One region of the Janthinobacterium sp. PSPC3-1 genome, then DNA from elsewhere that is predicted to be linked to it. Evidence: predicted binding sites of a transcription regulator. Region 1 holds the regulator's gene; the other holds the start of a gene.
The links. Region 1 encodes sigma-54, which starts transcription at its own class of promoters, with help from an activator protein. Its sites were predicted from a motif close to TGGCANGNAANCTGCTTT; they were not measured.

Region 1 (6,736 bases):
AGGGCCAGCGACAAGCCTGCCCGTTCCGTGATCCAGGCCGCGCCTAGGGTGATCAAGAGCAGGTTGAGCATGAACAGTTCCTGCGAGCGGCGCTTGGCGACGATGGTCAGCCAGCCGCGCACCATTTTTTGCCCCAGGAACAGCAGCAGGATCAGCACCACCACGGCCTTGGCGCCGGCCCAGGCCAGGGTTTCGGCCAGGTTGTCGGAGTCTTTGGTCAGCGCGGGAATCAGGATCAGCAGCGGCACCACGGCCAGGTCCTGGAACAGCAGGATGCCGATGATCTTGCGGCCGTGTTCGCTTTCAAGCTCCAGCCGTTCTGTCAGCATTTTTGACACGATGGCCGTCGACGACATGGCCAGCGCGCCGCCCAGGGCAAACGCGGCCTGCCAGCTGAGGTGGAAGTAGGCCGACAGGTAGCGCCCGACGAACCAGCCGAAGACGACGGTGGCGACGATGGTGGTGACCACCTGCGCCATGCCGAGGCCGAAAACGATGCGCCGCATGGCAAGAAACTTGGGAAGGGAAAACTCGAGCCCGATGGAAAACATCAGGAAGACAACGCCGAATTCGGCCAGGGTATGGCTCGCTTCATTCTCGGCAGCCAGGCCCAGCGCATGGGGGCCGATGATGATGCCGACCGCCAGGTAGCCGAGCATGGGGGGCAAGTGCAACATTCTGAAAGCAACCACGCCAAGCACGGCGCTGCCGAGTAACATCAGGGTCAATTCTAGCGAGGAAAACATGGGTTGCCCGGGGTGGTCAGTGGAAATCGTTGTTTGTTGTGACTGGCAAGTTTTTTGCTTTCCTAATTCGTTTATACTTTGGGCATGAGTGTAACCCATGAAAAAACAATGCAGAAAGCTTTTGATCGAAGTGACATGAAAGCCACAAGCGAGCGCGCCGTGGCGCTGGCCCGCACCACCTTGCAGATCGAGGCGGACGCCATCGTTGCGCTGCACGCCCGCCTGGCCACCGACGACAGCGTCGGCCGCGCGGTGGCGCTGCTGCTCGAATGCAAGGGCCGCGTGGTGGTGTCCGGCATCGGCAAGTCCGGCCATATCGCGCGCAAGATCGCCGCCACCCTGGCCTCGACCGGCACGCCGGCCATGTTCGTCCATCCGGCCGAAGCGGCCCATGGCGACCTGGGCATGGTCACCTCGGACGACGCCTTTATCGCCATCTCGTATTCCGGCGAATCGGCCGAACTGATGGCCATCATGCCGGTCGTCAAGCGCATGGGCGGCGTGCTGATCGCCATGACGGGCAAGCCGCAATCGAGCCTGGCGCAACTGGCCGACGTCCACCTCGATATTTCGGTGGAAAAAGAAGCCTGTCCGCTGAACCTGGCGCCGACCGCCAGCACCACCGTCACCCTGGCGCTGGGCGACGCGCTGGCCGTGGCGCTGCTGGACCTGCGCGGCTTCAAGGAAGAAGATTTTGCCCGTTCGCATCCGGGCGGCGCGCTGGGCCGGCGCCTGCTGACGCATGTGCATGACGTGATGCGCAGCGGCGAACGGGTGCCGAAAGTGCCGGCGGATGCCTCGCTGCTGCAGGCACTGGAAGAAATGACGAAAAAGGGCATGGGCATGACGGCCATCGTCGATGCGGATGACCGTCCGGTGGGCGTATTTACCGATGGCGACCTGCGCCGCATGTTCGAGCGCGTGCAGGATTTCACGCAAGTGGCGATCCGCGACGTGATGCATGCGCAGCCGCGCAGCATCGCGCCCGACCGCCTGGCCGTCGACGCGGTGGCCGTGATGGAACAGCACCGCATCAACCAGATGCTGGTGGTCGACCTTGACGGCAAGCTGGTCGGCGCCTTGCATATCCATGACCTGACCCAGGCGAAGGTCATCTGATGCCGGTGTGCCGCTCCAGCGGAGCAGGCCTATTTTTGAGAGTGAAACACTATGCGTAAGCCAGAAGGCGCCCATCGCTGGCGCATGATTTTTACCGTGCTGGGCGCCGTCGCGGTGGCGCTGGGCAGCTTCTGGCTGCTTGAAGTGATGAACAAGAGCAGCCAGGACGTCAGTGCCGGCAAGAAATTGGATGAGCCCGATTATTTCGTTACCAATTTCAGCCTGGTGCGCATGGACTTGCAGGGTAAACCAAGCTATATCGTCTCCGGCGCCAAGCTCACGCATTACCCGGCCGACGATTCCTCCGATATCGACCAGCCTTTCGTGCGCAAGATCAGCCCGGGCGTGCCGCCCCTGAACATGACGGCCGAGCTGGCGCATATCGACCAGGGCAATACGCGGCTGCAATTGTCGCGCAATGTCGTGATCGACCGCGTGGCCGGTCCCAAAACCCAGAACATGACGCTGAAGACCGAGGCGCTGACGATCTTTCCCGATGAAGAGCGGATGGAGTCGGCCGTGCCGGTCGACCTGCTGTCGGGGCGTTCGCACGTGACCGGCGTGGGCCTGAAGGCCAACAATGCCTCCAGCGTGGTGGAAGTGCCGAGCTCGGTGCGCATCGTGATTCCGCCGCGCAAAGCCGTGCCGGCCAAATAAATAAAGAGGACCAAATCAAAATGAAAAAAATCTTGCTGTTGAGCTTGTTTTCCCTGGCCGTGATGGGCAGCGCCCATGCCGAAAAGGCCGACTCGGACAAGGAAGCCGTCATCACCGCCCAGCGCGGCCAGGTCGATGACATCAAGCAGACCCGCACCCTGACCGGCGACGTGGTGCTGGTGAAGGGCACCCTGACCATGAAGGCGGGGCGCGCCCTGATCACGGAAGATCCGCAGGGCTACCAGTTCATCACTTTCTGGGGCGAGGCGGGCAAGCTGGCCACCTTTCGCCAGAAGCGCGACGGCGAAGGCGACCTGTGGGTGGAAGGCGAAGCGGAACGGGTGGAATACAACAACAAGACGGAAGTCGTGAAACTGTTTTCCAAGGCCAAGCTGACGCGCCTGCAAGGCGTCAAGCCGACCGACGTGGCCAACGGCGCCTTCATTTCGTATGACAGCCGCAATGAATTATTCAATATGGAAAACAGCGACAGCGGCACCAGTTCCCCCGGCGCCGGCAGCGTGCGCATGGTGATCCAGCCGAAGAACAAGCCGGCGGCGGAGAAAGCCCCCGCCGCGCCTGCGCCAGGGAAGAAATAATGGACAATAATGTACGTTGCGGCAGCACCCTGATCGTGCGGGGGCTGCAGAAAACCTATGGCAAGCGGCAAGTCGTGCATGATGTGTCGCTGCAAGTCGAATGCGGCGAAGTGGTGGGCCTGCTGGGTCCGAACGGCGCCGGCAAGACCACCTCGTTCTACATGATCGTCGGCCTGGTGCCGTCCGATGGCGGCACCATCGATATCAGCGGCGTCGACATTTCCAGCCTGCCGATCCACCGCCGCGCGCAGATGGGCCTGTCCTACCTGCCGCAGGAAGCGTCGGTGTTTCGCAAGCTGACGGTGGAAGACAATATCCGCGCCGTGCTGGAAATCCAGACAGTCGACGGCCGGCCCCTGAAAAAGGCCGAAATCGAAGAACGCCTCGACAAACTGCTGGCCGACTTGCAAATTGAAAAGCTGCGCGAAAACCAGGCGCTGTCGCTGTCGGGCGGCGAGCGGCGCCGCGTGGAAATCGCCCGCGCGCTGGCCACCGACCCGCGTTTCGTGCTGCTCGACGAACCGTTCGCCGGCGTCGATCCGATCGCCGTGATCGAAATCCAGCGCATCGTGCGGTTTTTGAAGGAACGCAATATCGGCGTGCTGATCACCGACCATAATGTGCGCGAAACGCTGGGCATCTGCGACCGCGCCTACATCATCAACCAGGGCTCGGTGCTGGCGTCGGGCCGGCCCGACGACATCATCGCCAACGAGTCGGTACGCCGGGTGTATCTGGGCGAACACTTCCGCATGTAAGCCAATGAAACAATCCCTGCAACTGCGCACCTCGCAGCACCTGGCACTGACGCCGCAATTACAGCAATCGATACGCCTGCTGCAACTGTCCACGCTGGAATTGCACCAGGAGCTGGAGCAATTGCTGACCGATAATCCCTTGCTGGAACGGCTCGACGATCCGCTCGACCGCTCGCTGCGCCTGCTGTCCGATGGCGCCCTGAGTTCGACCGCCGCCCCCGGCGAAGCGCCACCGGCGCCGCCGGGCCAGGAAGCGCCGGCGCCAGCCGCCGAAGCGGAGTCGTTTGACGGCGATGGCGGCGAGAGCACGGCCGCGTCCGAGGGCGGCGACAGCGACTGGAACGAGGCCAGCCGCGGCAAGGCGCCCGATGACGAGGATTCCCGTCCGCAACTGGAGGCCCATCACTGCACCTTGCGCGAACACCTGATGGAACAGATGCGCGTGACCGTGCTGGAGCTGCGCGACCGCGCGCTGGTGGAATTGATCATCGATGCGCTCGACGACAATGGCTACCTGGAAGAGCCGCTCGACGATATCCTGGCGCGCCTGCCGGAAGAACTGGAAGTCGATGCGGATGAGCTGCGCACGGCGCTGTCGCTGCTGCAAAGTTTCGACCCGGCCGGCGTGGGTGCGCGCAATGCGTCCGAATGCCTGGCGCTGCAGATCAAACGCTTGCCGCAGGTGGCGCTGGTGACGCGGCGCATGGCCTTGAACATCGTCGAGAAACACCTGACCTGGTTCGCCCAGCGCGACTTCAACAAGCTCAAGAAAGCCCTCGACTGCGACGATGAAGACTTGCGCGAAGCACAGACCGTGATTCGCTTGTGCAACCCGCATCCGGGCGCCGTGTTCGCTTCCGACGTGTCCGATTACGTGGTGCCGGACGTGGTGGTCAAGCGGGCCCGCAATGGCTGGCAGGTATCGCTCAACAATGACGTCATGCCGCGCCTGCGCGTGAACGCCATGTACGCCAACCTGCTCAAGCAGGGCAAGGGCGAAGGCGGCATGGGTGCGCAGTTGCAGGAAGCCAAGTGGCTGATCAAGAACATGCGCCAGCGCTTCGACACCATCCTGCGCGTGGCGCAGGCGATCGTGGAACGGCAAAAGGATTTTTTCTCGCACGGCGCAGTTGCCATGCGGCCACTTGTGCTTCGCGAAATAGCTGATACACTGGGTTTACACGAGAGTACTATCTCGCGGGTAACAACCCAAAAGTACATGCTGACCCCGCATGGAATGTTTGAGTTGAAGTATTTCTTTGGCAGCCACGTCGCCACCGAAGCAGGAGGGGAGGCGTCATCGACGGCGATACGGGCCTTGATCGTGCAATTGACAGGAGCAGAGAACCCTAAAAATCCTTTATCCGACAGTAAGATTGCGGACATGCTGGGGGAACAAGGCATGGTGATTGCGCGACGTACTGTTGCCAAATACCGGGAAGCGTTGAAAATTCCGCCAGTGAGTCTGCGTAAGTCTTTGTAGTTTTTTCGGTTCCTCTGCGGGCCGGAACGATGGACACCGCACGAACCCGATCATCTTTAGGAGTGTGTATGAATCTCACCATCAGCGGACATCATCTCGAAGTGACACCAGCCATCCGTGAATACGTACAAACCAAACTGGAGCGCGTGAAACGCCATTTCGATCACGTTATCGATATTGCCGTGATTCTGACCGTCGACAACCTCAAAGAGAAAGAAAAACGCCAGAAGGCCGAAGTGAATCTGCGACTGAGCGGCAAGACCGTCTACGTGGAAAGCCTGGCGCAAGACCTGTATGCCGCGATCGACAGCCTGATCGACAAGCTGGACCGGCAAGTGATGAAGTACAAAACCAAAGTGCAAGGGCACGGTAAAGAGGCGATCAAGCATCTGCCAGACAACACTCCTGAAGAAGCCGCCGCCGTCTAGGCCTGCCGCTCCAGATTGTTGTGATCAACTAAGGGCGCGCTGTTTTATCTTCGCGCCCTTTTTTGCGCCCATTTTTCCGGCTCAGTTACGCTCGCGGTGGCGCAGCACGACCCGTTCGCGGTCGGCAAAATACTGCGCCAGGTGTTCCGCCATATACACCGAACGGTGCTGGCCACCCGTGCAGCCGAGTGCGACCGTCAGATAGCTGCGGTTGTCGGACTTGAACGACGGCAGCCACTTTTCCACGAAATCGCGGATATCCGCAAACAGTTCCAGCGCGCTGGGCTGGGCGTCCAGAAAAGCGATCACGGGCGCATCGCGGCCATCGAGCGGCCGCAACGCCAGGTCGTAATACGGATTGGGCAGGGCCCGCACGTCGAACACGAAATCGGCATCCAGCGGCACGCCCAGCTTGAAGGCGAACGACTCGAAGAACAGGGTCAGCGGCGCGCGTTCGGAGGCGACGATATCCTTGACCCAGGCGCGCAGCTTGTTGGCGCTCAGTTCCGAAGTATCGATCACATGGCCCAGTTGCTGGATCGCCGACAGCCGCTCGCGCTCCTCCGAAATGCATTCGATCAGCGTGCGGCGGCTGGCCGGATTCTCACCTGGAAGCAACTCATGCGACAAAGGATGGCTGCGCCGCGTTTCCGAAAAGCGCGCCACCAGCGAGTGCGTGGTGGCGGTCAGAAACAGCACCTTGACATCATGCCCCTGCGCACGCAGCAGTGACACATTGTGTGGCAGGTTGGCCAGCGATTCGGCACTGCGTGCGTCGACCGCGACACCGAGCCTGCTGGTTCCTTCGTCGAGCAAGGTCTGCACCAGGCTTGGCAACAAGGCAGGCGGCAGATTGTCGACACAGTAATAACCGGTATCTTCCAGCACCTTGAGTGCGACAGATTTGCCGGAGCCGGAGATGCCGGTAAGTAGAATGATGTGCATA
Region 2 (6,736 bases), on a different contig from region 1:
AAGGAGCATGCCTTCGAGCTGGAACTGCGCGACTCGGGCAGGGTCGTCGGCGTCAGGGCCGACCAGACCGTGCTGGCGGCGCTGCGGGCGGCCGGCGTCGAGGTCCGCAGCGACTGCGAAGAGGGGCTGTGCGGCTCGTGCGAAGTGCAGGTGCTGGCAGGCCAGGTCGACCACCGCGATGTGGTCCTGACGCGCGCCGAACGGGAGGCCAGCGTGAAGATGATGGCTTGCTGTTCGCGCGCGGCGGGAAAAAAGCTGGTGCTGGCGCTTTGACATGCGGGAGCGGCCGGCGCAGTGCGCGGCGCTGACAATAACTATAAAGGAGACGGAAATGAGGAGACGGCAATGAGGAGACGGCAATGAGCGGCAGGATCAATATCGAGCAGGTCATCGATGGCAGTACCTTCGGCAGGAGCCAGGTCCTGATTGTCGCCTTGTGCGGCATGTGCCTGGTGATGGATGGTTTCGACGTGCAGTCCATGGCTTATGTGGCCCCCGCACTGATCCAGGAATGGGGACTGAGCAAGGAAGTGCTGTCGCCGGTATTTGGCGCCGGCCTGTTCGGCATGCTGGTGGGCTCGCTGGCCTTCAGCACCCTGGCCGACAGGATCGGCCGGCGGCCGGTGCTGATCGGCGCGACCATGTTCTTTTCGGTGTGCATGCTGCTGACCGCCTTCGCCACTTCGATTCCGCAGCTTGTCGGCTTCAGGTTCGCCGCCGGCCTGGGCCTGGGCTGCATCATGCCCAATGCGATGGCGCTGGCGGGCGAGTATAGTCCGCGCCGTACCCGGGTCAGCGTCATGATGCTGGTCTCGTGCGGCTTTACCCTCGGTGGCGTGATCGGCGGGTTGATCAGCGCCGTGCTGATCCCCGCATGGGGCTGGCGTTCGGTATTCGTCGTCGGTGGCGCCGTTCCGCTGCTGCTCGGCGTGATCATGTGGTGGCGCCTGCCGGAGTCGATCCAGTTCCTGGCGTTCAAAAAGGGCAGCCAGCAGCAGATGCGCAAGAACCTGCTGCTGGTTGCGCCCGGCCTGCAGCTGCCGGACGATGCGCAGCTGGTGCTCGATGAACCGGCAAAAACCAGGGGTGGAGCGGTGGCCTCGCTGTTCAAAGACGGGCGCGCAAGAGTCACCACGCTGCTGTGGATCGTGAATTTTGCCAATCTGCTGGCCATGTATTTCTTGTCGAACTGGCTGCCGACCGTCATGCGTGAAGCCGGTTATTCGACGCAGAACGCCGTGCTGGCCGGTACCACCTTGTGGATCGGCGGGGTGGCCGGCACGCTGGCACTGGGGCGCATCATCGACCGCGTCGGGTTCACCCCGGTGCTGACGGCCACCTTCGTGCTGGCCATCGTGTCGACCGCCCTGATCGGCAATCCGCTGGTCGCCGCGTCGCTGGGCGCCATTTTCCTGATGATCTTCATCAGCGGTTTTACCATTATCGGCGGCCAGCCCGCGCTGAACGCGCTGGCGGCGACGTATTACCCGACCGAGCTGCGTTCCACCGGCATCGGCTGGAGCCTGGGGATAGGACGCATCGGTTCGGTGATCGGGCCGGTACTGGGCGGCTACCTGATGCATCTGCAGTGGCCCCAAAGCCAGCTCTTCATCGCTGCGGCCGTGCCGGCGCTCGTCTCGCTGCTGGGCATTGTCGCGATTCGATACTCGGCCGGCTTCCTGCTGCGCACGCGACAGGCGGCGGGCGCCGAACTGTCGCATTAGCCGTGGGGCAGGCGCACCATCATGGTGCACCTGCTGCACGGCGGTGCGCGATTCTCACTTTCCCCTTCCTGATGCCGGCCCCGGCATTGGCATGCATCGTGCTTTGGTAGTGCTTATTTGCTTGCACAAGCGCCTGCCATGCCCGACTGCACTACCGCCATCTCTTCGACCGTTGCCGAGCCTTCCCATGGGGCGTGGCAGGCGCAGCTGACGCTGGGCTTTGCCCTGCATGGCGATGTCAGCCGCCTGGTCGAGCGCCGCCACAGCGGCCCGCTGCGGGTGCAAAAGCCGCTGTATCCGGAAGGCGGCGCGGTCTGCCACGCCATTATCGTGCACCCGCCGGGCGGGGTGGTCGGTGGCGATCAGCTGGCGGTCGACGCCACGGTGGGCGCTGGCGCGCATGCCTTGCTCACGTCTCCGGGCGCGGCCAAGTGGTACCGCGCCAACGGCCATGTCTCGGGCCAGCACATCGTGCTGCGCGCGGGCGCCGGGGCGGCCATCGAATGGCTGCCGCAAGAGAGCATTTTCTTCGACCAGGCCTGCGTGCGCCTGCGCCATGAAGTCGAACTGGCGCAAGACGCCAGTTACCTCGGCCTCGATATCGTCTGCCTGGGCCGCAGCGCCTCGGGCGAATCGTTCAATACGGGCAGCATCAGCCAGCATACGCAGATCCGCCGCGGCGGCAAGCTGCTGTGGTGGGAGCAGGGCGTGCTGGCCGCCGGCGGCCCATTGATGCAAGGCGCGCTCGGCATGGCCGGCCACAGCGTGTGCGCCACCCTGCTGGCGGTCGGCGCGCCGTTGCCGGCACCAGTGCTGGCGGCGCTGCGCGACCTGGCCGTGCCCGAAGGCGCGCAGTTTGGCGCGACGCAAATGAAATCGGTGCTGGTGGTACGTTTGCTGTGCAACGACAGCGAGGCGGCGCGCCGCGTGATGCTGGCCGCGTGGCAGCTGCTGCGCCCGGCCCTGCTGGGGCGCGCGGCGGCGGTGCCCCGCATCTGGAATACCTGAACCTACAAAGGACAACCATGGATCTGACACCACGCGAAAAAGACAAGCTGCTCATTTTTACGGCCTCGCTGCTGGCCGAGCGGCGCCTGGCGCGCGGCCTGAAACTCAATTATCCGGAAGCGGTGGCGCTGATCAGCGCGGCCATCATGGAGGGCGCGCGCGACGGCAAGTCGGTGGCCCAATTGATGTCGGACGGCGCGCAGATCCTCACGCGCGACGACGTCATGGACGGCATCGCCGAAATGATCCCCGACATCCAGGTCGAGGCGACCTTTCCCGATGGCAGCAAGCTCGTTACCGTGCACAACCCGATACCGTAGTTACCCCAGCATTTTTACAGGAGCCGGACATGATCCCAGGCGAATACAGATTGGAAGAAGGCGAAATCAGCATCAACGCGGGCCGTACCACGGCTACCGTGGTGGTGGCCAATCGCGGCGACCGGCCGATACAGGTCGGCTCGCATTTTCATTTTTTTGAAGTCAACCCGGCGCTGTCCTTCGAGCGCTGGCGCGCCTATGGCATGCGCCTGAACATCGCCGCCGGCACCGCCGTGCGCTTCGAGCCGGGCCAGCAGCGCACCGTGGAACTGGTGGCGCTGGCTGGCGAGCGCAAGGTCTTCGGCTTCAATGGCGAAGTCATGGGCGAATTGAAAGATACTCCACCCGGAAAGGAATGAGATGGCCAGTATTCCCCGCAGCGCCTATGCCGAAATGTTCGGCCCGACCAAGGGTGACCGCATCCGCCTGGCCGACACGGAATTGTTCATCGAAGTCGAACACGATTACGCCATCTATGGCGAGGAAGTGAAATTCGGCGGCGGCAAGGTGATCCGCGACGGCATGGGCCAGTCGCAGCGCAATGCGGCCGAGGTGATGGATACCGTCATCACCAACGCCGTCATCGTCGATCACTGGGGCATCGTGAAGGCCGACATCGGCCTGAAAAACGGCCTGATCTTCGGCATCGGCAAGGCCGGCAATCCCGACATCCAGCCGGGCGTGACCCTGGCGATCGGCGGCGCCACCGAGATCATCGCCGGCGAAGGCATGATCGTCACGGCCGGCGGGGTCGACACCCACATCCACTTCATCTGCCCGCAGCAGATCGAGGAAGCGCTGATGAGCGGCGTGACCACCATGCTCGGTGGCGGCACCGGGCCGGCCGTCGGCACGGCCGCTACCACCTGCACGCCGGGGCCGTGGCATTTGCACTCGATGCTGGCGGCGGCCGACGCGTTCCCGATGAACCTGGGCTTCATGGGAAAAGGGAACGTGAGCCTGCCAATGCCCCTGGAAGAACAGGTGCGCGCCGGCGCCATCGGCCTGAAACTGCACGAGGACTGGGGCAGCACCCCGGCCGCCATCGACAATTGTCTGTCGGTGGCCGACCGCATGGATATCCAGGTGGCGCTGCACAGCGACACCCTCAACGAAGGGGGCTTCCTGGAACACACTCTGGCCGCCTTCAAGGACCGCACCATCCACACCTTTCACACGGAAGGGGCGGGCGGCGGCCACGCGCCGGACATTATCGCCGCCGTCGGCCAATCGAACGTGCTGCCGTCGTCGACCAATCCGACTCGCCCGTTCACCGTCAACACGCTCGACGAGCACCTGGACATGCTGATGGTGTGCCATCACCTGGACCCGGCGATCGCCGAGGACGTGGCCTTTGCCGAGTCGCGCATCCGCCGCGAAACGATCGCCGCCGAAGATATCCTGCACGACCTGGGGGCCATTTCGATGATGTCGTCCGACTCGCAGGCCATGGGCCGGGTCGGCGAAGTGATCATGCGCACCTGGCAGACGGCGCACAAGATGAAGGTGCAGCGCGGTTCGCTGTCGCCGGACGGCGCGCGCAATGACAATTTCCGCGTCAAGCGCTATATCGCCAAATACACCATCAACCCGGCCATCACGCACGGCATCTCGCATGTGGTGGGCTCGCTCGAACCGGGCAAGATCGCCGATATCGTGCTGTGGAAGCCGGCCTTCTTCGGCGTCAAGCCGTCGATGATTTTAAAGGGCGGCATGATCGCGGCGGCGCAGATGGGCGACCCGAATGCCTCGATTCCGACGCCGCAGCCGGTGCATTACCGCATGATGTTTGGCGCCTTTGGCGGCGGCCTGAAAAAGTCGTTCACGTTTGTGTCGCAGGCGGCGTACGACCTCGATATCGGCCATCAGCTGAAACTGAACAAATCGCTGATCGCGGTGAAAAACATGCGCGGCCTGCGCAAGCGCGACATGATCCACAACAGCGCCACGCCGCAGATGGAAGTCGACCCGGAAACCTACGCCGTGCGCGCCGACGGCCAGCTGCTGGTGTGCGAAGCGGCCAGCGTGCTGCCGATGGCGCAGCGCTATTTCTTGTTCTAGGACTCATCGGGAATCACCATGCTGACTTTGCATACCAAACTGACGGCGCACGACAGCCACGCCGTGATTGCACAACTGGTGCTGCCGTACGACCAGCGCGAAAAATGCCGGCTGCGCGCCACCTTGTCCACCGGCGAAGAGGCGGCCGTATTCACGGTGCGCGGCACGGTGCTGCGCGACGGCGAACTGATGACGGGACCGGACGGCCGCGTGGTGCAGGTCGTCGCCGCGCGTGAGCCGACCTATCTGGTGCGCTGCGCGGACGCGCATACCTTGCTGCGCTGCGCTTTCCACCTGGGCAACCGCCACACCCAGGCGCAGGTGGGCGACGGCTTCCTGCGCATCCGCAAGGACCCGGTGTTGAAGGAAATGCTGGAAGGCCTGCACGCCACCGTGACGGAAGAAAGCGCGCCGTTCGAGCCGGAGGCGGGCGCCTACGGCGGCGGCCATGGCCACCACGAGCACGGCCAGCATCTGCTCGCGCCCGTGCCGCTGCGCCAGAAGATCCACCGTCCCGGCGACGCCGCCTGATGCAGGCGGCATCCCTGCTGCACCTGCTGCAGTTTGCCAGCCCGGCCCTGCCGATCGGCGCCTACAGCTATTCGCAGGGGCTGGAAGCGGCGCTGGAGAACGGTCTGGTGCGCGATGCGGCCAGCGCGCGCCACTGGATCGCCGAGCATCTGGCTGGCGTGGTGGCGCGCTGGGAGGCGCCGTTGTGCTGGCGCCTGATGCAGGCCTTCGAGCAGCAGGATTTCGACAGCGTACGGCTGTGGAGCGAACGCTTTATCGCCTCGCGCGATACGGCGGAATTTCGCGCCGAGACCATCCAGATGGGCTATTCGCTGACCAAGCTGCTGGGCGAACTGGGGGTTGCCGATGGGCCGCTGATCGCGATGCTGCAAGAGCAGCCGGAAGTGGCGCTGCCCACGGCCTATGCCTGCGCGGTGGCGGCGCTCGGCATACCGCGCGAAGAGGCCTTGCTGGCGATGCTGTTTGCCTGGGCCGAAAACCAGGTGCTGGTGTGCGTCAAATCGGTGCCGCTGGGGCAGGTGGCCGGGCAGCGTTTGTTGCTGTCGCTGCGCCCCGAACTGGAAGCGGCGGCCGCCACCGCGCAGACTTTGCAAGACGACGAGATGGGCAACTGGACGCCGGGCCTGTCGCTGCTGTCGATGCGGCACGAAGTGCAGTACAGCCGGCTGTACCGCTCCTGAACACTACAACGAGAGACTCGATATGACTTCAATTACCTCCAATCCGCTGCGCGTCGGCATCGGCGGGCCGGTCGGTTCCGGCAAGACGGCCCTGTGCGAAATGCTGTGCAAGGGCATGCGCGAACGCTACGACATGGCCGTCATCACGAATGATATCTATACCAAGGAGGACATGGAGATCCTGCTGCGCGCCGGCGCCTTGCCGGCCGAGCGGCTGATGGGCGTGGAGACGGGCGGCTGCCCGCACACGGCGATCCGCGAGGACGCCTCGATCAACCTGGAGGCGATCGCCCGCATGCAGGCCGATTTCCCCAACCTCGACCTGATCCTGGTCGAGTCGGGCGGCGACAACCTGGCGGCCACCTTCAGCCCCGAACTGTCGGACCTGACGATCTATGTGATCGACGTGGCC

Region 2: a site for sigma-54 is predicted at 1,812-1,829, ahead of ACP7B7_RS12000 (urease accessory protein UreD). Genes of this name have one in related genera too.

What each region holds. Positions count from the first base shown of each region.
Region 1 is NZ_JAFCTQ010000002.1:270,962-277,697, reverse strand. Features, by position in the region: gene ACP7B7_RS03455 (cation:proton antiporter) at 1-746, opposite strand, end outside; gene ACP7B7_RS03450 (KpsF/GutQ family sugar-phosphate isomerase) at 855-1,865, shown strand; gene lptC (LPS export ABC transporter periplasmic protein LptC) at 1,917-2,522, shown strand; gene lptA (lipopolysaccharide transport periplasmic protein LptA) at 2,543-3,121, shown strand; gene lptB (LPS export ABC transporter ATP-binding protein) at 3,121-3,879, shown strand; gene ACP7B7_RS03430 (RNA polymerase factor sigma-54) at 3,884-5,362, shown strand; gene hpf (ribosome hibernation-promoting factor, HPF/YfiA family) at 5,431-5,790, shown strand; gene rapZ (RNase adapter RapZ) at 5,872-6,735, opposite strand.
Region 2 is NZ_JAFCTQ010000009.1:79,897-86,632, forward strand. Features, by position in the region: gene ACP7B7_RS11990 (cytochrome P450/oxidoreductase) at 1-273, shown strand, start outside; gene ACP7B7_RS11995 (MFS transporter) at 360-1,724, shown strand; gene ACP7B7_RS12000 (urease accessory protein UreD) at 1,863-2,732, shown strand; gene ACP7B7_RS12005 (urease subunit gamma) at 2,750-3,052, shown strand; gene ACP7B7_RS12010 (urease subunit beta) at 3,082-3,411, shown strand; gene ureC (urease subunit alpha) at 3,413-5,113, shown strand; gene ureE (urease accessory protein UreE) at 5,132-5,644, shown strand; gene ACP7B7_RS12025 (urease accessory protein UreF) at 5,644-6,324, shown strand; gene ureG (urease accessory protein UreG) at 6,347-6,736, shown strand, end outside.